Regions from separate parts of the Lysinibacillus sp. NPDC047702 genome, predicted to be linked through region 2. Evidence: a T-box and tRNA genes for the amino acid it is inferred to sense, from the RefSeq annotation. Region 2 holds a T-box; the other holds one or more tRNA genes.
What was found. The T-box of region 2 lies ahead of serS (serine--tRNA ligase). A T-box ahead of a tRNA ligase gene usually reads a tRNA of that ligase, here a tRNA-Ser.
Positions count from the first base shown of each region.

Region 1: it has a tRNA-Ser gene. The T-box ahead of serS (serine--tRNA ligase) is inferred to sense a tRNA for this amino acid. The anticodon was not compared.

Region 1 covers NZ_JBNNMG010000086.1:411-14,903, forward strand. Annotated here, with positions in the region: tRNA gene ACQKIM_RS25360 (tRNA-Met) at 1-50, shown strand, start outside; tRNA gene ACQKIM_RS25365 (tRNA-Asp) at 56-131, shown strand; tRNA gene ACQKIM_RS25370 (tRNA-Thr) at 139-214, shown strand; tRNA gene ACQKIM_RS25375 (tRNA-Tyr) at 222-305, shown strand; tRNA gene ACQKIM_RS25380 (tRNA-Trp) at 310-383, shown strand; tRNA gene ACQKIM_RS25385 (tRNA-His) at 429-504, shown strand; tRNA gene ACQKIM_RS25390 (tRNA-Gln) at 514-588, shown strand; tRNA gene ACQKIM_RS25395 (tRNA-Lys) at 604-676, shown strand; tRNA gene ACQKIM_RS25400 (tRNA-Arg) at 697-773, shown strand; tRNA gene ACQKIM_RS25405 (tRNA-Pro) at 785-861, shown strand; tRNA gene ACQKIM_RS25410 (tRNA-Ala) at 876-951, shown strand; tRNA gene ACQKIM_RS25415 (tRNA-Ser) at 965-1,057, shown strand; tRNA gene ACQKIM_RS25420 (tRNA-Phe) at 1,062-1,137, shown strand; tRNA gene ACQKIM_RS25425 (tRNA-Gly) at 1,144-1,217, shown strand; tRNA gene ACQKIM_RS25430 (tRNA-Ile) at 1,222-1,295, shown strand; tRNA gene ACQKIM_RS25435 (tRNA-Asn) at 1,303-1,379, shown strand; tRNA gene ACQKIM_RS25440 (tRNA-Glu) at 1,381-1,452, shown strand; gene ACQKIM_RS25445 (nitroreductase family protein) at 1,870-2,496, opposite strand; gene ACQKIM_RS25450 (winged helix-turn-helix transcriptional regulator) at 2,625-2,999, shown strand; gene ACQKIM_RS25455 (response regulator) at 3,680-4,834, shown strand; gene ACQKIM_RS25460 (S-layer homology domain-containing protein) at 5,365-10,044, shown strand; gene ACQKIM_RS25465 (sensor histidine kinase) at 10,125-10,334, opposite strand; gene ACQKIM_RS25470 (ATP-binding protein) at 10,331-12,565, opposite strand; gene ACQKIM_RS25475 (hypothetical protein) at 12,757-13,176, opposite strand; gene ACQKIM_RS25480 (nitric oxide synthase oxygenase) at 13,711-14,493, shown strand, end outside.
Region 2 covers NZ_JBNNMG010000034.1:30,351-44,843, forward strand. Annotated here, with positions in the region: gene paaA (1,2-phenylacetyl-CoA epoxidase subunit PaaA) at 1-626, opposite strand, end outside; gene ACQKIM_RS16270 (ferredoxin) at 695-934, opposite strand; gene ACQKIM_RS16275 (NAD(P)/FAD-dependent oxidoreductase) at 966-1,970, opposite strand; gene ACQKIM_RS16280 (phenylacetate--CoA ligase family protein) at 1,967-3,298, opposite strand; gene ACQKIM_RS16285 (hotdog fold thioesterase) at 3,757-4,191, shown strand; gene ACQKIM_RS16290 (ABC transporter ATP-binding protein) at 4,579-5,331, opposite strand; gene ACQKIM_RS16295 (ABC transporter ATP-binding protein) at 5,324-6,118, opposite strand; gene ACQKIM_RS16300 (branched-chain amino acid ABC transporter permease) at 6,111-7,163, opposite strand; gene ACQKIM_RS16305 (branched-chain amino acid ABC transporter permease) at 7,178-8,059, opposite strand; gene ACQKIM_RS16310 (ABC transporter substrate-binding protein) at 8,158-9,384, opposite strand; gene ACQKIM_RS16315 (LysR family transcriptional regulator) at 9,925-10,803, shown strand; gene serS (serine--tRNA ligase) at 11,115-12,395, opposite strand; T-box leader at 12,470-12,686, opposite strand; gene pdxT (pyridoxal 5'-phosphate synthase glutaminase subunit PdxT) at 12,736-13,299, opposite strand; gene pdxS (pyridoxal 5'-phosphate synthase lyase subunit PdxS) at 13,301-14,185, opposite strand; gene ACQKIM_RS16335 (PLP-dependent aminotransferase family protein) at 14,290-14,493, shown strand, end outside.

The sequences.
Region 1 (14,493 bases), on a different contig from region 2:
TCGGGCTCATAACCCGAAGGTCGTTGGTTCAAATCCGGCCCCCGCAACCAAAAAAGGTCCCGTGGTGTAGCGGTTAACATGCCTGCCTGTCACGCAGGAGATCGCCGGTTCGATCCCGGTCGGGACCGCCATTATTTTGCCGGTGTAGCTCAGTTGGTAGAGCAACTGACTTGTAATCAGTAGGTCGTGGGTTCGACTCCTATCGCCGGCACCATTCCCTTGGAGGGGTAGCGAAGTGGCTAAACGCGGCGGACTGTAAATCCGCTCCTTAGGGTTCGGCGGTTCGAATCCGTCCCCCTCCACCATTTTAGGGGCATAGTTCAACGGTAGAATAGAGGTCTCCAAAACCTTTGGTGTGGGTTCGATTCCTACTGCCCCTGCCAGGTATTGAGGTACTCGTTCATATACAGCTGTTATCATATATAGTGGCGATTGTGGCGAAGTGGTTAACGCATCGGATTGTGGTTCCGACATTCGTGGGTTCGATTCCCATCAGTCGCCCCATTTTAAAATTGGGGTATAGCCAAGCGGTAAGGCAACGGATTTTGATTCCGTCATGCCTAGGTTCGAATCCTAGTACCCCAGCCATTCATTTCTTAATTTGAGCCATTAGCTCAGTTGGTAGAGCATCTGACTTTTAATCAGAGGGTCGAAGGTTCGAGTCCTTCATGGCTCATCATTTTTATAGATACATATGCGCCCGTAGCTCAATTGGATAGAGCGTCTGACTACGGATCAGAAGGTTATGGGTTCGACTCCTGTCGGGCGCGCCATATTATGATTTCGGAATGTAGCTCAGCTTGGTAGAGCACTTGGTTTGGGACCAAGGGGTCGTAGGTTCGAATCCTGTCATTCCGACCATCTTTATTTTATTTGGGGCCTTAGCTCAGCTGGGAGAGCGCCTGCCTTGCACGCAGGAGGTCAGCGGTTCGATCCCGCTAGGCTCCACCATTTTAATATTTTTGGAGGTATACCCAAGTCTGGCTGAAGGGATCGGTCTTGAAAACCGACAGGCGGGTAACACCGCGCGGGGGTTCGAATCCCTCTACCTCCTCCATTTCGGGTCAGTAGCTCAGTTGGTAGAGCATTAGATTGAAGCTCTAAGTGTCGGCGGTTCGATTCCGTCCTGACCCACCATTATTTGCGGGTGTAGTTTAATGGTAAAACCTCAGCCTTCCAAGCTGATGTCGTGAGTTCGATTCTCATCACCCGCTCCAAAATGGGCCTATAGCTCAGCTGGTTAGAGCGCACGCCTGATAAGCGTGAGGTCGATGGTTCGAGTCCATTTAGGCCCATCATTATTCCGAAGTAGCTCAGTTGGTAGTAGCACCTGACTGTTAATCAGGTTGTCGCAGGTTCGAGTCCTGCCTTCGGAGCCACGGCCCGTTGGTCAAGTGGTTAAGACACCGCCCTTTCACGGCGGTAACACGGGTTCGAATCCCGTACGGGTCATCAAGCATGTAGCACAGTTGTGTGTTACATGCTTTTTTCTTTATGTATGTCAATCAATTGCCTTATAAAATAGTGAAATTATAAGCCAAAAATTATAATACCATCCTAAATGAAACCATGGTCATTTGAGAGGAATAATCATAGTGCATTAGAAAGTGCGATCCTGCACTAGATAGAGCCAATTAATGAATCTGTAGACAGTTCAAAGTCTGAGGTAAATAATTTTAATTTTATAAAGAAGAAATCATTTGTGTGGGTTAATTAAGCCTTGAAACACAAGGTGAAGACTTACAATTTAAATCATATAAATAAATGACCAGTACTCACTTTAAATGAGTAACTGGTCATTTTTGCTTACATCAACAATACATTATTTCTTTGCCTACCTATTAACATAATCAGATACTATGAGAGCACCTAAATGATTTGGTTTCTATACATTACTTTATTTACATTATGTCTTACGGTCTTATGACCAGCTTTAGTACCTTTACCAATAGCTATAAGCATAACATCTAAATACCTTTCGGAAATATTTAAGATTTCTTTTAATTTCTTAGAATCATAGCCTGACATAGTGATTGTCTCAAAACCAGCTTCATTTGCTAACAAAATTAATGACATTGACGCAAGACTTACATCTCTAGTTAATTCTAGTTCTAGATCTTCTTTAGATTTATTTTCATAATAATTTATGGCAGCATTCGCTAGATAATCTCTTAGTGATTCATCAAAATAACCTGCCTGAAAGCCTTCTTCATGTATCTTAATAATATTATCTTTATCAAATGCCTGATAATCACCTAACATAACAATTAATGTTGAAGCCTCTATCACTTGTTGTTGATTAAAGGCTATAGGCAATAATAAATTTCTTAAATCTGGTTCATCAATAATTAAGTATCGAGTAGCTTGAATATTATTTCCATTAGGTGACTTACTTGCACTTTCAATTAATGAGGTTAGAATTTCTGAACTAATTTTATAACTTGGATCATAATGTCTAACTGAACGTCTTTTTTCTAAAATATTTTTTACACTCATTTTATCAACTCCGAAATTTTATTTATTGCACCTTTAATTATAGTAAGCAATAATAAATAAGAAAATAACGCACAAAAATGTGGTATAGCCACTTTTAAGTGCCTATTTAGGAGGAAAAGCACAAGCACATGGTTAACTATAATACTGGAATCAACATTTTTATGAACATTGCAGGTGGAAAGTGGAAATGTCTGATACTCTTTTTCTTGAGCCAAAAATCAGTAAGGACAAAAGAGTTTTACGAATTTATACCTGGAATTACACAAAAAGTCCTAACAGATCAATTGAAACAGTTAGAAAGAGATGGACTTGTACAAAGAGAAGTATTTAAAGAAGTACCTCCAAAAGTGGAATACAGCTTAACTGATCTAGGAAAATCATTTGTACCAGTATTAAACACAATGTGTGAATTCGGTAATACGTATGCACGTATAAAAGGTATAGAGAAAGATCAACAAATTTATTGTGATACGTTCCTTAGTTCTCAAAACGAAAATATATAGTAATTGTCACTTGTTCCTAAGTTGTTCCTTTTCAATATGCTTGATAAATTAGCTCTTGATATTTTATGGAATTACATGACAGCCTCTATAAAACTATTTCATATAAGGTTAAAGGTGACTGTATATAAAGAGGGGAAAAGTGACCAATATTATTACACTATAATTATATTGGTCACTTTCATTTTTAGCGGTTAAGTGACTATCAGTATTAGTAGTCATTCTAATAGCATTGTGTATCTAACTGCTCTATATTATTTTGAAGTTAACATTTCTGCGAATTAGAAATGAAGTGAATGAGTGTGCGTGGAATTTCTTTTGTTTAACTATAATTTTGAGACTACTTTATTCCAAGCAACATCTATTGCAGATGAGCGTGTAGGAACTAGCCGTATTAATGAAAATAAAATCAATAGGTTAACATTTTCAGCTTTCAAAGGATTAAGTAAATTTCCAATAGCTTTTTTTATTCTAATACCTCATCAATAAAGGTTAATGACCAGCAAGCTAATTTTAGCCGAGCTGGTCATCTTTTTTGTATTTGCTAGGATGGAATTACCTATGTAATATATCCAATTAAAATACAAAATTTTCCAATGATAAGTGGAGTTGTGTAGAAGTTGTATAGACCCATGTGATAACCTTTACTTGTTTTCTAGACTAACTTTTAAGGAGGGGATGTTATGAAAATTGTGATAGTAGATGATGAAAATCAATCATTAAAAAGACTAAAAAACTTACTTAAAAAAAGTAATGTCTCGGAAGTCGACATAGTTGGAGAATATACAAATTTTCTAGAAGTGGTTGCTCAAATACAAACAATGCAACCAGATGTTGTATTTTTAGATATAGTAATGCCTGATATGGACGGCCTAACACTTGGTAAAAGGGTTCGGGAACTATTACCAAACATAGAAATTGTCTTTACTTCAGTCTTTGACAAATATGCGATAGAAGCTTTCAATTTGCATGCCATAGACTATCTATTAAAGCCTGTGCAAAAGCCACGTTTACATAAAACATTGGAACGACTTCAAAAGATTATCGAAAAAAAACAACCAAACACAACTAGGCAAAAAATGATTCAACTGTTAGGAAGTATAAAGGTAGTAATGCCTGATGGAAATGCGCAAGTAATGAAGTGGCGCACATCAAAAGCAAAGGAATTGTTTACTTATATGCTTACCCATCGCAATGAAATCATTCAACGAGACCTCATTTTGAAGCTGCTTTGGCCAGAAATTGATATGGATAAGGCCTCTAAGCAGCTTTACACAGTTATTTATACCATCCGTCAAACTTTGGAGAATTATGGATTAGACGGAGTGGAAATTTCCAGTCCATTATTGAAATCAGGCTATCAGTTATTATTGAAAGATGTGGAAATCGATGTGGAACAATGGTTAACACAATTAAAGTCTTTACCTCCGCTTGAATTGACTACAATAAGGGCACATGAGCAGGTATTCCAAGCCTATTCAGGCAATTATTTGGGTGATAGTGATTATTTATGGTCAAAAAGCGAAAGGGAACGACTAAGACGTTTATGGTTATACCATGCACAACAATTAAGTAAATATTATATTAAAAATGAGAACTACTTTGCTGCTGTAAAGGTGCAAGTAAAGGTTCAGTCATTTTTCCCTGATGAGGAAGAAAGGTATTTTACCTTGATGAAGCTCTACGATTTACTGAGCAATGCAGCTGCTGTTGAGGAACAATACTGGTTATTAAAGAAAATGCTAAAGAAGCAAGTAGCAATGGAGCCAAGTGAGGAAATTGAAAGATGGTATCAAAAATGGAGACAAATGAGCGCGATTTTGCAGGTGAAAATTTAGATTAATATGTTATTTAGTATGAGAATGAAGAGGATTTGGAATTAATCGATCTAAAACTTAAAAAGCGGTTCTCATGACAACTCTCTTAGCGCATAGATTCTTCTCTTCATAACTCACTCCTCTTTAAAACTGTTCAACTTTGTTTAAAAGAATTTTTTCCTTTTTTAATAAAAAGATATTTGATATTAGTTAATTATATATTTGTTTAATCATAAAAAGAAATCCAATCAGCTGTCCTATGAAAGCTGAAGACTTGTAAAGTTAATAGAAATTTTGTGAGAAAAAAGGTGATGTGCAATAACGACATTGCCTATTTTTTATGTTGTAGAAGTTGTATAACCAATGTCAAAAGAGCACATTGTGCCAAATTTCTGATGTAAATATTTTGTATAGGTCGATGTTCTATAGTTAAGTGTGAGGAAATATTGAAAAACCTCAGATTTTTGGAGTTAATTTAGTTCATAAAAGGAGGATGAGTAGCTCTTTACTAAGAATTTTATGGCACTTTTTCAAAGAATGGAGGAACAAACATGCAAACTAAAAAGCAACAAAAATGGTGGAAACGCTCCCTCAACGCATTTCTTGCCACAGCACTAGTCGCAAGTAGTATCTCTTTTGTTGGTGTTCCACAAAAGGCAAAAGCAGCAACAAATGATACACCAATATCATCCCCAGCTGGTGTAGATGGTGCAGTTTTATGGCTTCGCCCCGATAAGGGAATTAGTGTTGAAAGTGGAAAAACAGTATCTGAATGGCAAGATCAAAGTAATGTTGGCAATCATGCTACACAGAGTACAACTACTCTGCAACCAATGTACCGTAATGATGCACAGTATAATGTGAATTTTAATCCGATGTTAGAGCTGAATAATAAGTATTTTGATCTTGATGTCAATAAACTTCCTACGGGTAATTCATCACGAACAATTGTAGCTGTAGCAGCATCAGAGAACAATACAGCCGATAATCGTTATATCATTTCATGGGGAACTGCTTCTGGGGGTAATATGATAGGCATGCTCCAGCTTAGTGGAACCACAAAAGGTGCGATGTCTATTTATGGAGGCTCGTTCTCAAGTGAGGATGGTTTCTGGCAAAAAAATGTGCCAAATGAACTGGTGGCAACATACGATGGTACGAATGGTGCGTTATATAGCAAAACGACACAAATAGGTAAAGCACCTCAGAGCTGGAATACCGCTAAGACACAGGCACGAGTAGGACGTATTATTGGAAGTGGTCGACCAGAAGAATGGATAGGAACAATTGGCGATATTATTGTGTATGACCGTGCTCTGGATGATACAGAACGCAAACAAATAAGTTCATATCTTGCTATTAAATATGGCTATACACTTGGAGTTGAGGGACTTTCTACGAATAGTAAAAAGGCAGATTATTTAGCTTCTGATACAAGCGTACTATGGAACGCAACTACAAATGCAGCGTATTATCATAGCATCGCAGGGATTGCGCGTGATGATAATGGTGGATTATTGCAGAAGCAAAGTAACAGCACAAACCCTGGTCATCAAGTGATTATTGGTTTAAGTGAAATTAGTGATAAAAACTCTAATAATGTAGCAACTTTTTCAACTGATATGCAATATTTAATGTGGGGAGATAATAATCAACCATTTACTTATACTAAACCAATTGGTGATAGAGCACATACTGAACGCATTTGGAAAGTGCAAAATAGAGGAAATGTTGGACAAGTAGAATTTGCCATTCCTAAAGCAGCCTTACCAGAAAAAGGAGCATTGCTAGTAGGGGATAGTGATACAGATTTTAGTGCAGCAAAAGAATATCCATTAACGTTAAAAACAATTAATGGAAAAGAGTATTATACAACAAAGTTAACGTTCACAGATGGTCAATATTTTACTCTTGTGACAACACAGCCTGAACTAGAAACAGCAACCCTAACACAAACAATCACTGATGAAAATAAAGTGACCTTAATTTTTGATCAAAGTGTGACTTTAACAGATTTAAATGGCTTTACAATTACGAAAGATGGAAAAGAGATTCCTATACAAAGTGTTACTCACACAATAGATGGTAATAAGATAATTTTAACATTACCAACAAATGAAAATGTTACAAATGAATCAGTTATTAAGGTGAAATATGAAAAAGACTCTGGTAACTTAAAAGGTAGCACAAATAATCTGCCAGTTGGGAATTTTGAAATAGAGGCAGTAAATTCATTTGCAACTTCTTTAAAAATCAACGAGCCAAGTACTACGATTGTAGCAAAGCCAAAACCGGACATAAAAGGTGAAGTTGAAGCTGGTTCAAATGTTGAAGTTGTGATAAAAGATAAACTAGGAAATATAGTACCAAATGCAGGTGGTATGGCTAGTGTTGATGGGAACGGCAATTGGACATATACACCTTCATTAGATTTAGCAATAGGTGACTATACAATTGAAGTGAAAGCTACAAAAAACGATAAGACAGTTACAAAAACAAAGCCATTAACAATTGTTGATAAAACAGCCCTTCATAATAAAGTAACAGAAATAGAAGGCTTAACACCAACACATTACACATCAGAAAGCTGGGCAAAATTACAGGAGAAATTAACTGAGGCAAAAGCAGTGTTAACGAATCCTACTGCTACACAACAAGAGGTAAATTCGGCATTACAGGCATTAGAAGATGCACAAAATGCCTTAAAAGCACCAAAACCAACAAGTGTGGCACTGACACAAACAGTATCTGAAGGTAATAAAGTGACACTGACATTCAATCAAGAAGTAGAGCTAACAGATTTAACAGGCTTTACTGTCATGGTGGATGGAACGCCAGTAACACCGACATTTGAAGTTGATCCAACTGATAGTAAAAAGGTGATCTTTACATTACCGAATGGCACAGACGTAACGAATAAAGAAGTGAAGGTTATTTATAATGGTGCAGGTAATTTAAAAGGTAAGGGAGCGACAGGTGCGCCTGTAGAGAATTTTGAAATGGTGGCAGAGGACCCATACAGCGCAGCGTTCCAAATTACGAAGCCAGACGCAGTAACAGCTAATCCGCAGCCAACAATTGGTGGGAAGGTGGATGTAACCACAACACCATCTACTGTGACGATTGTCTTGAAAAATGACAAGGATGAGTCTCTGCTGGTAGATGTGGCGGCAACAGTCGATCCACTAACAGGTGAATGGACATATACACCACCAACAGGTTTACCAGATGGCACATATACAATTATTGCAACAGCAACAAATGGTCAACAAACGGTAACGAAAAAACATACATTTACAGTGGCAACAACACCAATAGTAAACAAAGTACCACTACAGCAAAAGGTGGATGACGCTAAAAACTTAGTTGCAGGTGAGTATACGCCAACAAGCTGGGCACAGTATCAAGAGGCTTTAAAGAAAGCGAATGAAGTGCTGACGAATCCAAATGCAACACAGGGAGAAGTAGACAAAGCATTAGCAGCATTAACGGTGGCACAAAATGCACTTGTGAAATTAGGCAAAGGGCTAGGTACATTAACTCCATCTACAGGTACGTTAAGTCCAAACTTCCAAACAGGGGTAACAGATTACACAATGACAGTTGGCTATCCAACATCAGTCATTGACTTTACAGCGATTCCAGTAGAGGCAGGTGCTACAGTCACAACAACAGTTAATGGGCAGCCAGGCAGTATTGGACAAATTCCATTGCGTGTAGGCGAAAACATACTTGTCATTACAGTAAAAGATGCAAATGGTAACGAGAAACACTATACCGTGAAAATCTATCGTCAAGCTGATACATCTTATCCAGGTGGTGGGAATTCAGGTAACGGTGGTACGACAACACCAATAACACCGACACCGGGTGACACAAAAACAAAAATCCAAGTGGAGCTTGAAATCGATGGCGAAAAACCACTGGAAAAAACTACTGTAGAGATTGAGCGTACTAAGCATGCCAATGGCGATATCACAGACTTTGTTGCTCTGACAGAAGCCAATGCAAAAGAAGCTGTGGCAAAGGCAAAAGCAATCGGTAACGATATTGCGCGTATCGTATTACCAGATGTGAATGATGAAGTGAAGGAAGCGAAAGTTGAAATTCCAAAAGAATCCTTGAAATTATTACGCGATAACGGAATAGCGTTAGAAATTTCATCAGAAAACGGACATATTGCAATTCCAGTAAGTTCAATGCAGGGCATTGACGATAACTTCTACTTCCGTCTAGTACCCGTGAAAAAGGAAAGCGAGCGTCAAGCGATTGAAGAGCGTGCACGTGCAGAGCGCGTTGTGCGAGCAACACTGCAAAGCAATGATGTGCATGTGGTAGCACGTCCAATGACAATCGAAACAAATATGCCAAGTCGTCCTGCGCAGGTAACATTGCCATTAAAAGGCGTGAAAATCCCAACGGGTGCAGCAGAGCGTGAGGCATTCCTGAAGCAATTAGCGGTATTTATTGAACACTCCGATGGGGAGAAGAAAGTCGTTATCCCTGAGGTAGTAACAATGGCGAAGGGTGAGCTAGGCTTACGCTTTACAGTAGAGAAGTTCAGCACATTCACAATTATTCAGGTGAATAAGGTCGAAGAAACAAAACCATCTCTTGAAGTAAAAGAGCATGAAGCGTACATTAAGGGCTTCCCAGATGGCACATTCGGTCCAGAGAAAAACGTAACACGTGCTCAAGTGGCAACAATGATTGCGCGTATCTTAGGCTATACAGATGGACCAGTAAACACTGCACCATTTAAGGATATTCCAAGTGATCATTACGCAGCGGGAGCTATTGCCTTTGTCAAAGAGCGTAGCATTATGAATGGCGATATTAATGGTAACTTCCGTGCCAGTGAAAACATTACACGTGCACAAATGGCAACGGTAGTGGCGAACTTTAAGCAACTGCCTATCGAAGAGAATGTAGCGATTACATTCAACGATACAAAAGGTCATTGGGCACAATGGATAATCGAAGCGAACCGTGTGGCAGGCATCATCAACGGTCGTCAGGATGGTAGCTTTGCGCCAGAAGAATATTTAACACGTGCTCAAGCGGTGATCATGATGAACCGCATGTTTGAGCGCGGTCCGCTACAAGGCGTAACAGCACCAAGCTTCCCAGATGTAAAAGCAACACACTGGGCATTCAAAGAAATTGAGGAAGCAGCGAAATCTCATACTTATTTTATTGATGAAGATGGGGACGAGCAACTTTCAAAATAAGACATATAGCAAAAGCAGGCTAGGGGAAACCTTAGCCTGCTTTTTCAATAGAGACGGATAGACTCGACATCGCCCTCTCTTTATTTAGGAATTTGTAAGGAGATTGTTGTGCCTTGTCCAACCACGCTTTCTATGGTTAATTCTACGCCAAATAATTGTTTTAGGCGCTGTTGGGTATTGACGAGGCCCACGCTTCTTTTCTCTTTAGGACCATTGTTATCAAAGCCAACGCCATTATCGGAAATGGTTATGTTAAAGTGTTGCTCAGTCTCTACAATGTGAATTGTCACGGTTCCTCCTCCGCGTCGGGTAAAATGCCATGCTGGATGGCGTTTTCGACAAGTGTCTGTATGGACAGTGGAGGGACGGACAGTTCTATATTCTCAGGGATGTCCCATATTACTTGAACTTTATCGCCAAAGCGTATTTGTTCTATGGCAAGATAGGCACGAACGAGCTTTAATTCATAGTCGATTGGCACGACTAAATCGACATTTTGGAAATCGAAGCTCGTTTGTAGATAATCACTAAAGGCAAGTAGTAATTCTTCCATTTTCTCCTCATCTACACCATGTAAAGAAATAATAGAGTTCAAAGTATTGAAGAAAAAGTGTGGCTGAATTTGTGCCTGAAGCCATGCAGCTTCAATGCGCAGACGCTCTTCGCTAGATTGCTTCACTTGAATAAGAGCTTGAACACGTGATTTAAGCTCCATATATTCCATTGGTTTTTTAACATAATCATTGGCGCCACTTAAAAAGGCAAGTTGAATATCTTCACTTTGCTGTCGAGCTGTTAAGAACAATATTGGTAACTCTGAGATAGAAAGTTTTTCGCGAATGTGCTTGGCCAAATCATAGCCAGACATATGCGGCATCATAATATCAGAAATAACTAAATCATAGCTATTGTTTTGAAGCATATCGAGAGCCTCTACCCCACTTAAAGCTGTTTCAATTTCAAAGGAATCCGTTGAAAATGCATTGACAAGTACTTGTAAGTTTACAGCGTCATCGTCAACAATGAGAATTCTTGCATGGCTAGTTATTAAAGAGTTCGTTTCTGTAGTAGCAGCAATATTGTGTTCTCTCGAAAAATCATTTAAAAATGAATATTTGATGAATGCAGTGTCCTTCTCAACATTTAATTCACTGTCTTCCACATTCTGCGACTTCGCTATTGGTAATGAGAAAGTAAAGGTTGAGCCAACGCCGATAGTAGATGATACCGACATTGTTCCCCCGTGTAAGGAAACAAGCTTATGGCAAATGCTTAAACCTAATCCAAGGCCACCACCTATGGATGTCATTGTCGAATCCACTTGTTCATAGGGCTCAAATACGATTTCTTGCATATTTTTATCAATGCCAATTCCCGTATCTGTAACGGAAATATATAATTGTTTCCCAACTACTTCAGCATCAATCGTAATGGAACCTTGTTCAGTAAATTTAATGGCATTATGAATTAAATTCGCAAAAATTTGAATAAGTCGTGTCTCGTCGGCAAAAACAAATGGTGAATTAATAGGTATTCGCACAATAAGTTCAATTGGCTTTCCTTTCAGCATAAAACGAAACATATTACTGACCCCACTTGCGAGGTTATAAGCATTTAAAGGTTTTGGTTGTAGCTGAAGCGTTTTTTCTTTTAATTTTACTAAATCCAATAAATCATCTAACATGTGGGTCATGTGGTTTCCGATTCTTACCATTAGCTTTAAATCATTTTGATCTTCTTTATCTACCTGCTTAGCTAACATCGTTTGGGCAATACTCATCATGCCATGCAAAGGGTTACGCAGTTCATGAGAGGTATTTGCTAGAAAATCATCCTTTGTGTTTATTTCTTTTTGTAATTTCACAGAAAGTTTTTCTGTTTGTAAAGTTGTTTGAAAATAGCTTGTAAACCAAAATGCGGATAATGCAGTTACACCAATAAATATATCAAAAGGATAATGACTATAAGGTAATGTTGTATTCTGTCTTATAGGTAAAAATAATGAATTGGTTACCACTGCTGTACCTGTTAATAATAAAAATATCACGCCTTTCTGCCCTTTTAAAGCTATGATCAATGTGAAAATAGTTATAATAATAGGAGAGACGATAAAAAGTATTATAAATATCAATTTGGTTTTAAAAATATATTCAATGGGCGCTACTACAATAAAAGATAAATAGAAAGTACATACCAATGGGACAATAGTTAATATTTTAGGTTTAGAGTATTCCTTCATCAATTCACGTAGTAATAAAACAAAAAACAACGCATTATGTATGTAAGAGAAATACGTTAGTTTGTTTGCCCAAATCCAATTTATAGGTAAATAACTAAATAATATTCTATTGCTAGAAGTGAGTATCGTTAAACAAGCTGAAATAGTAATCATGGCAAAATAAAATAAAGTTTTATTTCGAATGCCTATACCCCAAAGCAAAATTGTAAATAGTAGGTAAATTAGAAAGACTAGACAAACGGCCATTTGAGTTTCAATGGAAAAGGACGTTGATTGTTCCATTGAGTGTAGATCGCCAAGAATAATTTCTCGTTGAAACCCACCTTGTTCATAAGGATTTGTTTGAACGCCTTGTATAATAATTTCGCTTTCATTAGTATCAAACGTAAAAAAGTAAGTTATAGGTCTGCCAATAGGAGCATTTTGAGTAAGATTTGTCGTAAGATTTCCTAATCCTTCAATAAATTGACCGTCTATATAAGCTCATAGGGTGCTAAACCTTCAGGAATCGTAATACCGTACATCTGAGAGGAAGTGTGTTCTTTTAAAATTTTTAAACGATAAGAACCATAATGAGCTTTCTCGCTATTTTTAAAGTATTGATCCCAAGATTCTGGCTGATTCGTATAAACCTTATTTTGTTCAACTGATTGGACATTTTCAGAAGCGAGGAGGACATTAGGGTAGAATTCCCATTCCTTCTGTAGCTTAACTTTGAAATTATGGCTTGTATCAATACTCCTTAAATCTACCGTTCCTTGTATGGCATTGACTCCTTTTGAAATGTTTGTGAAATTCATCCAAGTAAAGTGTAAAAAGGTTAGAAAACAAAAGAATAACCCAGAAATTAGAAAAATCGATATTTTTTTAGAGAATATTTGCTTTTTAATCATAAAAAATAGATTTCGACAAATAGGTTTATTTCTCCTTCAAAAATAATGATTACCTATCAATTCTTTATGATAATATTAACATTTTCCCAAATGAGATTTTATTTGGAGAGATTAAACAATGAAAACTATTGAATTTGGAATCAATCATCTTTTTAGTAATTTAACAGGAATTATCTGCTGTGTAATTAAACTAATAAAATAGAACCATGCCATATAGAAGAGCCTGTGAATTGCATATATATAAAACATGGCGCTTCTTTTGGGTATTCTAAATTATTTCGGATAATAGAGACTATATATAATAGAGGAAAGTCATAACAATTAATCAAAAGTCACTCGTAAATAATTTTAGTGAAATTAGTGATGAATTAGAGCTTGATAAATATACTTTTGATATCCTATGAAATTACATGACAGCCTCCATAAATTTGAACAAACTATTTCATATATACAATATGTATGTTTTTTCTATAGATATTTTCATGGTGCTTCCTGTTTTGTTCCACTAATATGAGGGTAGGTGGAGGAATCGACATGAATATACAGGAGATCAAGCAGTTCTTAAATCTATATCAGGTAGAGCAAAATGAATCAGAACTTTGGTTAGAAAATAGATTACAACAGATTCAAAATGCAGGAGAATACTATCCAACAACAGACGAACTAATTTTTGGCGCACGGGTGGCATGGCGTAATAGCAACAAATGTATTGGACGCCTGTTTTGGCAGTCACTGCATGTAGTAGATGCACGTGATGTTTTAGATGAACAGGACATTTTTCGTAAGTTACTAGAGCATATTGAGTATGCAACAAATAAAGGTAAAATTCGTCCAACGATAACCGTGTTTGCCTCGGATCGAGTACGGATATGGAATCATCAGCTAATTCGTTATGCAGGCTATGAAACGGAGACAGGGGTTATTGGTGATTCAAATTCCATCGCATTTACAAAAGTATGTGAATCATTAGGCTGGAAAGGTCAACGAACACCATTTGATGTGTTACCACTTGTCGTACAGGTTGATGGGCGTGCTCCACAGATGTTTGCAATACCTGCAGAATATATTTTAGAGGTGCCAATTCGTCATCCAGAGTCAGTGGGTGTGGAGAAATTAGGGTTGAAATGGTATGCCGTACCTATTATTTCAAGCATGCGTTTTCAAATGGCAGGTATTGATTTTCAAGCAGCTCCGTTCAATGGCTGGTACATGGGGACAGAAATCGGTGCACGTAATTTAGCAGATCATGATCGCTATAATATGCTGCCAGCTATTGCAGAGATATTTAATTTTGATACAAGTAAGCAAATCTCGCTT
Region 2 (14,493 bases):
CCAAAGAAGAATAACAATGATTCCCACCAGCGATTTAATGCATCTTGCACTAGTTCACGTTGTTCAGGTGTTCCTTCTGCTAACGCCATTATGATGGCTTCACCATGCTGTGCGTGGAACACTTCTTCTGCACAAATTCGTTGTAAAGCACGTGCATATGGTCCGTAAGAAGCACCTAACATATTTGTTTGTGAGATGATAGCTGAACCATCTACAAGCCATCCGATTAATCCTGCATCACCCCAGGATTTTGTTTCCATATGAAATACATTATGAAATTTAAGACGGCCCTCGAATAAATCAATCATCAAATCGCCACGGTTTTTCCCATATGGTTTTAGTAAGTCTTCTGCTACGCGCAATAATAATTGGCCATGACCCATTTCATCTTGTACTTTTGCCATAATACCTAGCTTTCGATATAAAGTAGGGGCTTTAGGAACCCACTCTTTTTCAGGAAGAGCACCCATGATTTCACTGATACCATGCATAGAAATCAACTTGATTAACGCTAATCGGTATTCTTCTGGCATCCAATCATCTACTTCGATTTTGTCTCCTGCAGCAATACGTGCCTCAAACTGCTCTTGTAATTTTTGTTCAGATAATTGTGTTGCTACACTCATTGTAAAAGCCTCCTTATAACTAATTTTAATTACCCGTTCTTATTTCGTTATATTAAAAACCAAAAAAATTATTCGTCTAGCAGTCTTTCAGAGTTACTTGCTACTTTAATGGATTCTGTAGGGCAACCTTCCATTGCATCCTCTAAATCATCATATAAATCTTCAGGTACTTCTTGACAGCCTTCGTTATCATCTAAAATAACATATGCAATACCCTCATCATTATAATCAAAGATTTCCGGAGCTGATGCACCGCAAGCGCCACATGCAATGCATGTAGTCTGATCTACTCTTGTGAATTTAGCCATACTTATTTGTTCCTTTCAAAAACCTTCTGCATCAGGTCTTTTCTTCCATTAAACTCGTACTATGCAACGGCTGTACTTTAGATGTTGGGTCAATATAAACTTTCGCATTACTAATAGCTGTTGGTGCTTCCCCGAAACCACTGACAATTAACTTTACTTTTCCATCATACGTACAAATATCACCAGCAGCGTAAATACCAGGGATGTTCGTTTCCATGCGAGAATTGACTACAATGGAGTTTTTGCTAATTTCTAAGCCCCAGTCTTTAATTGCACCTAATGATGAGACAAAGCCAAAGTTTACGATCACATCATCTACCCCATAGATTGGTTCTATTGTTTCATCTTTCGCATGTTTTAATTTGACATGAGTAATGATTTTTTCCCCAATTAGCTCTTCAGGGACATAAGGTGTAATCACCTCGACAGAAGATTTCATCAAATTTTCTATACTATGTTCATGTGCACGGAATTTGTCGCGTCTGTGTACGATTGTTACTTTTTTAGCGATTGGTTCTAGCATCATAGCCCAATCCACTGCCGAATCTCCACCTCCGAATACCATGACGTTACGATCTTTGAAAGCATTAAGATCATTGATGAAGTAATGTAAATTATGTTCTGCATACTTCTCTTCCCCGTCGAACTCAAGTGTACGAACTTTGAAAGCACCATTTCCTGCAGTGATAAGAATTGTACGAGAGTAATGAATTCCACTTGTCGTAACAAGTGTGAAAATACCATCTTCATCTTTTTTAATGGTTAGTACAGATTCTTTTGTACAGACATCTACTGGAAATGTATCCATTTGCTCTTTTAGGTTGTAGATAAGATCTTGAGCACGTATTTTAGGGAAACCAGCAATATCATAAATATATTTCTCTGGATAAAGCGCTGCTAGCTGGCCCCCCAATTGGGGGAGACTTTCAATAATTTTTACGCTCATGCCACGCATACCGCCATAAAAGGCGGCAAACATGCCAATAGGTCCTCCCCCAATAATCGTCACATCTTTTATTTGTTCTTTTTCAATCATTGAATAACCTCCCGCCTCTCATTTCTCCGATCAATAACACGAATTGCCTTTCCTTCTGATCGAGGAATAGAACCGATGTTTTCAATCACAAGACTAACAGAAACTAAACACGCATTTTTTAAATCATGTTTGACTTTTCTTGATAACATTTGAATCAGCGGATGGTTTAAGTTTCCGCCAATTTCTTTATATAATTTTGGTGTCAACTCCACATGTAGCTCTAGCTCATCCATATTCCCTTTCTTCAATATATGAATTTGATAGTGTGGGGCTAAACCTTCAACTTGTAGCAATTCACGCTCAATTTCTGACGGGAAAACATTCACTCCTCTAATAATCAACATGTCATCCGTACGTCCTTTAACACGAGCCATGCGTATTGTTGTACGTCCACATTTACACTTTTCATGTGTAATTGAAGTAATATCACCAGTTCGATAGCGAATAATTGGTAGCGCTTCCTTTGTTAAGGTTGTAATAACCAGTTCACCATCTTTGCCAGCCTCTACAGGTTCTAATGTCTCAGGATCGATAATTTCCACAAAGAAATGATCCTCTGCGATATGTAAGCCATTTTGACCTTCATAACATTCTATTGATACACCAGGCCCCATGACTTCACTTAAACCGTAAATATCTAAAGCACGAATTTTTAATTTGTTCTCTATAGCACGGCGCATTTCCTCTGACCAAGGTTCTGCACCAAATATCCCGTACTCAATGCCATTTGTTTCTGGATCAATCCCCATTTCTTCCATCTTCTCAGCGATGGTCAAAATATAGGATGGTGTACCTGCAATGCCACGTGGTTTGAAGTCTTCAAGTAATGTAATTTGTCGTTCTGTATTGCCTCCTGAAATCGGTACAACTGCTGCGCCTAATGCTTCAGCCCCGTAGTGTAAACCAATTCCACCTGTAAATAGGCCGTATCCGTAAGCATTATGGAAAATATCTGATTTGCGTCCCCCTGCGGCAACAATAGCACGAGCTAAAAGTCCCGACCACATATCGATATCATTTTTTGTATAGCCGACAATTGTTGGTTTTCCACTAGTACCTGAGGAGCCGTGAATACGGACTACCTCATCCATAGGAACTGAGAAAAGTCCAAATGGATATTGTTCACGCAAATTTACTTTTTTTGTGAATGGTAATTTTCGGATATCCGCTAAACTTTGAATATCAGCAGGCGTTACTCCTAGCAGATCGAATTGTTCCTTGTAAAAAGATGTATTATTGTATACTCGTTCGACTGTTTTTTTTAAACGTGTCAGTTGAATCTTTTCCATTTCTCCCCTTGATGCTGTTTCAATTTCTGGATGATACATTCCCTAATCCCCCTTTTAGCTTTTACAGTTCATTACAATACAAAACTTTATATAACATTTTAATAACGACAGTATTTATACTGTAATCTATTTATAAGATAAACAAATTAATCTGAATTGTCAATATATTTTGTTTTATCTCTTTAAAGTTACTTATTTCTAATTCTCAAGCTATTTTCTTTTAGTTATGTTAATTATATTTCTAATAGTCCGTATAACAGTAATAGCATTCCTAAATAATTTTTACCGAAAATACATGCGGAAAATCAATATAATTCTACATAGCACACATATTACCTAATTCCTTATTTACTTTTTAAATAACCAATGTTAAATTGATTTTATATTTCACTTTTATTACAGTCGTTATTATTATGTATTAATATGTGCAATACAATCGTTGGGTACATTCTGTTCGAATAAGGAATATATTTACAATTAAAAGGAGGGAATTTGTATTGACGTTATCTGAAACACAACAACACGAACAATATTACGACGACATTTTTGACGCTTTAAAAAACGAACCTTACGCTAATTATTTAGGGATGGAATTAATAGAATTGAAAGCAGGATTTGCGAAAGTGACACTTTCACCAGCTACTCATATGCTGAACACACATGGTACTGTACACGGGGGCATTATTTTTTCACTAGCTGATTATGCCTTTGCAGTGGCAAGTAATTCTTATGGAACAACTGCTGTTGGTGTGACAAATACGATTAACTACATGAGCGCGAGTTTTGCTGATCACAAACTAACAGCTATCGCTCAGGAAGTGAAAAAGACACGCCGCTTAGCTTGGTATCGCATCGATGTGTTAAGTAACGATGAATTATGCGCAACAATGGAAGCGATGGTTTATCGTAAAAATGAAAGTTTTATTGGATAAGAGTAATCAATTTCGCCTTGGCGTAATTGCGTCTGGATTTTGAATTGTGCCCGCACAATTCATTCCTTTGAAAATCCGTGACATCCGCCGGAGGCTGTATCTTCATTCAGTAGGTGTTTGGACAACTACTGAAAAGGAACCAAAACCGCATTCATCTCTCCACCTGTAGAGATGGGAGTCTTCTGCTGAATGAAGATAAAGTAATCAAAAGTGAAATGGCAATGCTGATGTGATTGAAGGAGCAATCTATCAAATATCCACCGGTTGCTTGTTATAGTAGATGTGTATGAAACCTTTTTGAGTGATGAATAGGTTTCATACACATCTTTTATTACGCTTAAATCCATCTCTAGTTTAGTGACAAGGAGGGATCTTGAAGTTGTCTTCTTATCCCTTTACTTTTGCTAGCGCAGTTGGTTTTTTCTGCGGTATACCAAAGTACGCCTCTTGTACTTTTGAATCATTTAATAACTCTTGGGCTGTACCTGAAATTGTCATTTGACCATGCGCTAATACACAGGCACGGTCAGCAACCTTTAAGGCCGCTTTTACGTTCTGTTCTACCAAAATAATCGTTGCACCTCGTTCATCACACAGTTTACGTAAAATATTCATGATATCTTTCACAATTAAAGGCGCGAGTCCTAATGAGGGCTCATCTAGCATTAATACTTTAGGATTGGCCATCAAACCTCTTCCAATAGCTACCATTTGTTGTTCCCCTCCTGAAAGTAAGCCACCAGGACGATTGAGCATTTGCTTTAAGCGTGGAAATAATTCTACGATTTCCTCGTAGTCACGATGAATCGTTTTCTTATCTTTCTTATAACGATGATAAGAACCAAGCATAAGATTGTCTTTTACAGATAACGAAGAAAAAATTTGTCTTCGTTCAGGTACTAAACAGATTCCTTTGGCAACTGTCCTTTGTACACCATCTCTAGTAATATCAAACCCCTTGTATTCGATTTTCCCCTCAGTTGGCGTATATACACCAGCTAGAGTACCAAGTAGCGTACTTTTCCCTGCACCATTTGATCCGACAATTGACAGTAATTCTCCTTCTAATAGCTCAAAATTTATACCTTCAAGGACGTGTAAATACCCATGGTGGGTATGTAGATTTTCGACTTTAAGCATACTCCACACCTTCTTCCTCATCATCGCCCAAGTATGCTGCCAGGACTTGTGGATTTTGATAAATCTCTTCAGGAGTGCCTTCTCCGATTTTTACACCATTATCCAAAACTACTAAACGATCTGAAATGGACATAACCGTTTCCATGTCGTGTTCAACAAATAAAAATGTCATACCATCCGCCCGCATTTTCAAAATTACGTCGACTAATTGTCTAGATTCTTCAGCGTTCAGACCTGCCATTGGCTCATCTAATAATATTAGTTGTGGTTTTGAAATTGCTGCACGCGCAATTTCAAGCAACCTCTGATTACCATAAGGCAATTTATCTGACATTTCATAGGCGAATTCGGCAATTCCTACGTCCTTTAAACATTGCAATGCCCTTTCCATTGTTTGAACTTCTTCATTGACGACAGCCGGTAATCGTAAACCTGCCGTTAAAATGTTTGTTTTCATCGTAATATGTGCCCCAGTCATCACATTTTCGATGACGGTCATATTATCAAAGACTTCTAAATTTTGAAATGTTCTTGTCACACCAGCTTGTGCTATTTGATATGGTTTTTTACGTGTTAATCGCTTACCTTGGAAGTACACATTTCCAGATGAACTAGGCAATACTCCAGTAATCATATTGAAAAGAGTCGTTTTACCAGCTCCATTCGGACCAATAACAGCGAAAATTTCACCTTTATTAATTGTGAAGGATACATTGTCTACAGCAACAACACCGCCAAAAATCTTTGTTAAGTTTTCTACGCTTAATATAAGTTCTTTGTTAGTCATTAGTTTTCCCTCCTGTTGCTTGGGTATTGATAGTTAAAGTCATGTGAGTAGTGTTACCCTTCTTTTTAAATTTGGAGAAAATTTTCTCGAATTGTGGTACTAAACCATTCGGCATATAAATTAATGTTAAAACAAGTAATAAACCGAAGAATACGATTTCAAATTCTCCCCCAACATTCGGTAAAATCAATGGTACATAGTGCTTTAATATTTCTCCCAGTAAAACATACGTTGCAGAGCCAATAATGGCACCCCAAATATTACTTAATCCCCCGATAATGACCATTATTAAAAAATAAATCGACGTATTTGCTGTAAACAAATCTGGATTAATAAATGATACATAATGGGCTAATAAGGAGCCAGAGATAGATGTGAAAATAGCACTCGTCATGAAGATTTGTAGTTTATATTTCATTAAATTAACACCAACTGCATCTGCTGCAATTTCACTTCCCTCAATGGAACGTAAACCACGGCCAATACGTGAGTGAATAATGTTACGTGCAATAAACAGTGCGACAAAAACAAATACCCAAATAAGATAGAAGTAACTACGATCTGTGACGAATTCAAAGCCAAATAAGCTAATAGACGGAATACCAAAAAAGCCGTTTGAGCCTCCAGTAATCTGTGTTAACTCCTTGAATGCGGTATAGACAATAATACCAAACCCTAATGTTGCTAATGCTAAATAATAGCCCTTCAATTTAAATGTTGGAATACCAATTAGTAAAGCAACAAGCGCAGAAATTAGTGCACCTACAATAATTGCTAACCAAGGAGATAAACCATGTGTACCTGTCATAAAAGCGGATGTGTAGGCACCGATTCCATAAAAGGCTGCGTGACCTAAAGAAATTTGTCCTGCGTATCCCGTTAGCATTGTTAACCCGATACATACTAATGCATAAAATCCAATCATTGTAAAAATGGCAAGTGTATAAGTAGATCCCACAAGCGGGATACAAAATAGCAGTGCAAAGAAAATACAAGGTCCAACCAAGCTGTTATTATAAATTAGTTTTAAATTTTTTTTTGTCATAGCTTTTGTACCCCTTATACGCGTTTTCCTGAAGCTTTAGCAAATAGACCTTCAGGTTTTACAAATAAAATTAATAGCAATAAAGAGAAACTCACTACATCTTTTAAACCTGAAGACCACAATCCTTCTGTAAACGCTTCAATAATTCCGATTAAAAAGGCACCTGCAATTGCAGCTGGGGCATTTGTCAATCCACCTACAACCGCTGCTACAAATGCTTTTATGCCAAGCATCATTCCCATATCATAGGATGCACCGGATATTGGAGCGATTACTGTACCCGCTAAGGCTCCTACTGCAGCACTTACAACAACCGCAAGTAATGACATTTTATTTGGGTTTATTCCCATTAAACGAGCAGCAAAAGGATTGACCACACAAGCTGTTAATGATTTTCCTGTAAATGTGTAGTTAAAAAAGTACATCATGACGATTAAAATTATGATAGAAAGACCAATTGCCCAGAGGTTTTGCGGAAGTAATACGGCATCTAAAAATTGAATTGGTGTATTATCCATAAATGGCGGTAATGTTTGGGCTTGTGTCCCCCAAATTAAAATCGCAATCCCACGGAATGCTATCGAAACCCCAATTGTAATGATAATTAGTGTTGTCATGGATGATTTACGAGCGGTATGAATGGCTGTTCGTTCAAATATTCCGCCAATAGCCGCTACAATGGCGATACTTAAAATAATGGCTAACCATAAGGGTAGATTTGCTTTTACAAGTGAAATACTGATTAAAGCACCAAACATAGCAAATTCACCCTGTGCGAAGTTAAGAATACCTGTCACGTTATAGATAATAACGAATCCCACTGCAATCAGTGCATAAATTGCTCCTATTGTTAAACCTGAAAATAATAATTGCAACATTTGAGAAAATGTTTCCATGATATCATTCACTCCATTTCATTTCGATGTAACTAAATTGATAATGAATGAACAGTGATGGGGAGACACCACTGTTCATTGAATTTGTATTATTTTTATCAGTTTTCTAAAGTCCATTTTCCGTCTACAATACGTACTATTGCAAAACTATCTGGACTTAATCCCATATGGTTTTCAGCATTGATGTTAAATGTACCTGTTAGGCCTACAAATTCCCCCAGTTCTTGCTCAATGAAATCCCGAAGAGCGGCGCTATCAGTACCTTTCGCTTCAATTGCTTTTGTTGCAATAGTGAAAGCGTCTGCTGCATATGCACCGAACGTACTTGCCGATTTATTGTATTTCGCTGTGTAAGATTCGTTGTACGTTATTAATAGTTCTTTTTGTGGATTTGAATCTTCTAAACTATTTGCAACTAATAATTTTCCTGTTGGTAAAATTACATCATTCGCTGCTTCGCCTGCGACTTCAATAAATTGATTTGTTGCAATTCCATGACTTGCAAGCACAGGCATATCTAGTGCTAATTCACGAATGTTTTTAATAACAACTGCAGATTCCTGTACAGTTCCCCAAACGATAATTGCATCTGGATTTGCTTTTTTCACACGTGTTAATAATGGTTTTGCATCTGTGACTGTTGTTTCGAATTCATCTTCAATCACTGACTCTACACCGTATTTAGGGGCATGTTTAACGAATTCGTCATGACCACCTGTACCATAAGAATTCGCAACATTTAACCATGCTACTTTTGATAAGTTATGATCTTTTAAATATTGTAAAATACGTTCTACTGCTTGTTGGTCGTCTTGTGGCATCTTAAATACCCATTTACGCGCTTTGCCATCTTCACCTACATAAATTTGTTTACTTGCAGCAACCGAGATATAAGGTACTTGATTTTGTTCTGCTAAAGGCAACATAGCTAATGAGTTACCACTAGTTGTACCGCCTATTACAAGTGATACTTTGTCTTGAGTTAATGCTTTTTTCATTGCAAGAATTGCTTCATTTTGGTCTGATTTATCATCATAAGTTACTAATTCAATTTGTTGACCGTTAATTCCGCCTTCTGCATTTTTTTGATCTACTAACATTTTAAGTGTTTGCATTTCTGGTTCCCCAAGAGCAGCTGCTCCACCAGATGCTGAAAAAATCCCTGCAATTTTTATTGAATCCGCTGTTGCTCCTGTACCAGATTCTGAGCTAGAAGATCCTGCTGATGATGATGAATTGTTTTTTCCTGAATCAGATGATGAACCACACGCTATCAAAAATAACGCACTCACCAATAGGAAAAGTGATAGTAAAGTCTTTTTCATAAAATACTACACCCCTTAATTATTTTTATACCTATATAAACCGCATCCCTATTAAAAATGACGGTATGTATAGCTCCTCATGAATAAAAAACATAACGAAAATTATTTAATTACATTTTTTTTGTAATACAAAGGTTTCTTAAGATAACAACTAATTTTATTTTCCAAGAAAAAAATCACACATTCTAGATTTTAATAACTATAAAGTAGAAAAAATCTGCTTTTATTAGTCCAAAGAATAACATGTATTGTAATAAATGATAAATACTAAAAATATACACATCAAATCATTATATATACGTTTTTTATATATCCGTTTTTATTTTGTTATATTTTTAATCAAATTAAATCATATAATTTGACTTATAAAACCCTTGCCACCTCTAGTAAAATTGCATTTTCCTTGCAAATATAAAGGAAAGAAACATATTAAATATAAAAAACGTTATATTCTAAAAAATCTGAAAATATGTTATTATACATAATAAATATACTTATTCGACAAAATACTGCATTTTAAGTATAAAGGTGGGAAATTTTATGGATCTTAGGCAATTAAATTACTTCATAACAATTGTCGAGGAAGGACAAATTACGAAAGCTGCAAAAAAACTTCATATGGCACAGCCTCCACTTAGCCAGCAGTTAAAAATGATGGAAGAAGAATTGAATTGTAAACTACTAGATCGAAATGGTAGGACACTTGATATGACGGGTCCCGGAAAAGTGTTATATGAAAAAGGGAAAACTTTATTATCTAATTTCGAGGATACTATTTCTGAAATAAAGGAAGTAGGAGAAGGCTTAAAAGGTGTTTTATCCATAGGCGCAGATCAAACTTGTTTATCCTATATACCTGAAAAAATCAAGATTATGCTCGACCGATACCCCGATTTATGCTTTAAAATTATCGAAGGTGATACATTATTCTTAACAGAGAGCCTTTTAAGTAAAGAAATCGACGTAGCTATTTTACAGCAGCCCATTGAAGATGAAAAATTTTTTTCGTTAGGCTTAGGTGTTGAGGAATTTGTACTTGCTACACCATCGAAATGGAATTTACAGAGCCCGATTCATATGGAAGATTTAAAGAATATACCATTTCTTTCTTTTTATCGTCATCATAACTGTAATACACTTCGTATTATTTTAGATGAATTTAAAACTCATGGATTTGAACCAAATATTATTTGTGAGTGTACTAATATTGCCATGGTCTCTTCCTTAATTAGAGAAGGAGTAGGTGTGACCATTTTGCCGAAAACAAGTCTAGATAAGTTTTCTATTGATGGCATTAAAATTATTGAATTTTCTAATTGTTATATCCAGTCAAAGGCGACGATAGTTTGGCCAAAAGAACGATATTTAGCAAAATATGCACTGAATTTTTTAGAATTGTTTACTAAAAATGGCAATTAATCAAATTTACCTATATAAAAAATGTGCTTCTAGGAACGTGATCTTTGCTTGCCCCGTAGAAATAACAGACCAAAACTCCATAGAATGAACATTTTAAAAAGGAAAGCAATTGTTTTGAAATTTCATTTGGGTAATAAATCTATTTTATATCTCATACTTATATTTACTCAGACATAACGATCTCTATAAAGCATCGCATGCGTCTCCTTTAAAATATATTTACAAAGAAAAGCTACCATCGAATATCTCCAACGGTAGCTTATTTTTCTATTTACTTCTTTAATTCTCTGCACTTGCCGCTTCGACCCAGATTATTTTGGGGCTATTACTTCTTTCCCGCCCATATAAGGTCTTAATACCTCAGGAATTATTACGCTTCCATCAGCTTGCTGATAGTTTTCTAGGATAGCCGCTACTGTACGTCCAATAGCAAGACCTGAGCCGTTTAATGTGTGCACATACTCTGGTTTTGCATTTGCTTCACGACGGAAGCGAATATTTGCACGACGTGCTTGGAAATCCTCGAAATTAGAGCAAGAAGAGATTTCACGATACATGTTTTGTGCTGGAATCCAAACCTCTAAATCATATTTTTTTGCTGCCGTAAAGCCTAAATCTGCTGTACACATCTTTAATTTACGGTAAGGTAGGCCAAGTAATTGTAGTACCTTTTCAGCATGACCAGTTAATAGCTCTAGCTGTTCATATGATTCCTCTGGCTTTACAAAGCGTACTAATTCTACTTTGTTAAATTGATGCTGGCGAATTAAACCACGTGTATCACGTCCCGCAGAGCCTGCCTCTGAACGGAAACATGCACTATATGCAGCAAAGCCCTGTGGTAATGCTTCTACAGATAAAATTTCATCACGATAGAAATTTGTTACAGGTACCTCTGCAGTTGGAATTAGGAAATAATCTGTTTCTTCTAATTTAAATACATCTTCTTCAAACTTCGGAAGCTGACCAGTACCTGTTAAGCTATCACGATTAACAATCACAGGTGGCAGCATTTCCTCATAACCATGCTCTTCTGCATGTAAATCCATCATAAATGTCATTAATGCACGTTCTAAGCGAGCTCCAAGACCACGATAGAATAAAAATCTGCTACCTGTCACTTTTGCTCCACGCTCGAAGTCTACAATTTTTAAATCTGTTGCAATATCCCAGTGTGCTTTAATATCAAAATCAAATGTCGGTACCTCACCCCAAGTATATTCCACAACGTTGTCATCCTCTGTTGTGCCCACTGGTACAGATTCATGCGGGATGTTTGGTAAACGCATCATCATATCTTTAAAACGGTCTTCTACATCATTTAATTGGACATCTAGCTCCTTAATTTCATCGCCAACCTGACGCATACGAGCAATTACTTCATCGGCGTTTTCTTTATTACGCTTCATCACAGAAATTTGTTCAGATACTTTATTACGCTCAGCTTTAAGCTCTTCTGTTTTTGCAATTAATTCACGACGTTTAGCATCTAATACTTCAAAATCGTCTAAGTTTCCTAAATCCTCATTACGTGTTAATAGCATTTCTTTAACTTCAGCGAAATTATCGCGCACGCGTTTAATATCTAACATCGTTCATACCTCCAATAGATTCTAAATGATGGGAAATAATAAGTCAGGTGAACACAAAAAAGCCCTCATCCCATAAAAGGGACGAGAGCTACCCGCGTTGCCACCCTAATTGACTAGACACCATGTCTAATCCACTTATTTCATAACGGCATTTCAGCCGGCGACAGCCTACTTCATTAACTTCGACTGCGCAACTCCAGGACGGATTCACAAGTGTTTTTATCAGCTTCCACCAACCGCTGACTCTCTAAAAAAAACGATCCTGCTACTACTTCCCATCATCGTGTTCAGTTATTTAAATTTTATCCATACTGTACTATACGAAACGACATTTTGCAAGTCAAACCATAGACGATACAAAATATTTGAGAATACGTGTATCTGTTGTTAATTCAGGGTGAAAAGAACAGCCTAATAAATGATCATCCTGCGCCAAAACAATTTTCCCTTCATGCTCTGCTAGGACTTCAACACCTTCACCAACTGATACAATATGAGGTGCACGTATAAAAACAGCAGGAATTGAGTCACCTATTTTAGGTATATTAAGGTCTACTTCGAAGCTATCTACCTGACGCCCATAAGAATTTCTTGCTACTACTACATTCATAACTGCTAAATGCGGCTCATAATCCACTACTTCATTTGCCAATAAAATTAAGCCTGCGCATGTTCCAAACATTGGCAATCCAGTCTTTGCAAGTGTGCGAATTGGCTCTAACAGCTCGTATCGATTCAGCAACTTTCGCATTGTAGTACTCTCCCCACCAGGTAGCACAAGTCCATCTAGTTGCTGCAAGTTATTGTGCTGTTTTACCAAAACAACCTCACAGTCTAGTGACTCTAACATTTGCATATGCTCTCGTACCGCTCCTTGCAATGCTAATACACCAATTCGTTTCATGTTACCAGCCTCGCTCCTGCATACGCTCATTTTGACCAAGCTGTGCAATATCAATGCCTTTCATTGGAACCCCTAGCTCTTTTGATATTTCGGCTAAAAGCTTATAGTCCTTATAATGTGTCGTAGCCTCTACAATTGCCTTTGCAAACTTCTCTGGGTTTTCTGATTTAAAAATACCTGAACCAACGAACACCCCGTCAGCCCCAAGCTCCATCATTAAAGCTGCATCAGCAGGCGTAGCGACACCACCAGCTGCAAAATTCACCACTGGTAAACGCCCATTTCGTTTAATTTCTCTTAATAATTCAAACGGAGCTCCAAGTAATTTAGCCTCTGTCATTAGCTCATCCTCTGTCATACCGACCACCTTACGAACTTGCGCATTCACTTTACGAATATGGCGTACAGCCTCTACAATATTCCCTGTTCCTGGTTCACCCTTTGTTCGCAGCATTGAAGCTCCCTCACCAATGCGTCGAGCGGCTTCTCCTAAATCACGGCAGCCGCAAACAAATGGTACAGTGTAATCACTTTTTAATAAATGAAACTCTTCATCTGCAGGTGTCAATACTTCACTTTCATCAATATAATCAACACCCATTGCCTCTAAGATTCTTGCTTCGACTATATGCCCTATACGTGCCTTAGCCATCACAGGTATAGAGACTGCCCCCATAACCTCCTCAACAATTCTAGGATCAGCCATACGTGCAACGCCGCCCGCCTTACGAATATCTGATGGTACCCTTTCTAATGCCATGACAGCTACAGCTCCTGCTGCTTCAGCAATTTTTGCCTGCTCTGCATTTATTACGTCCATAATGACGCCACCCTTTTGCATTTCTGCCATTCCTCTTTTTACTAGCTCTGTGCCTGTTTGTTTCATGTTTCTAACCTCCATCTTTATGATGAAGTCTAGTATAATGGAAATTGACTATATCGAAATATCCAGTTTTATTAATATCTATAAGGTCAGGAGGAAACGTAAACGTGGACATGCTATTATTTCAGCTAGAAAAAGATGGCGGAAAACCGCTCTATGATCAGCTTTATAGCGGCATTAAAGAAGCTATCATTACAAAGAAAATTACAGTAGGAGAAAAATTACCATCAAAAAGAAAATTATCCGATTTTTTGAATATTTCTCAAACAACAATTGAAATTGCATATGCACAACTACTAGCTGAGGGCTAT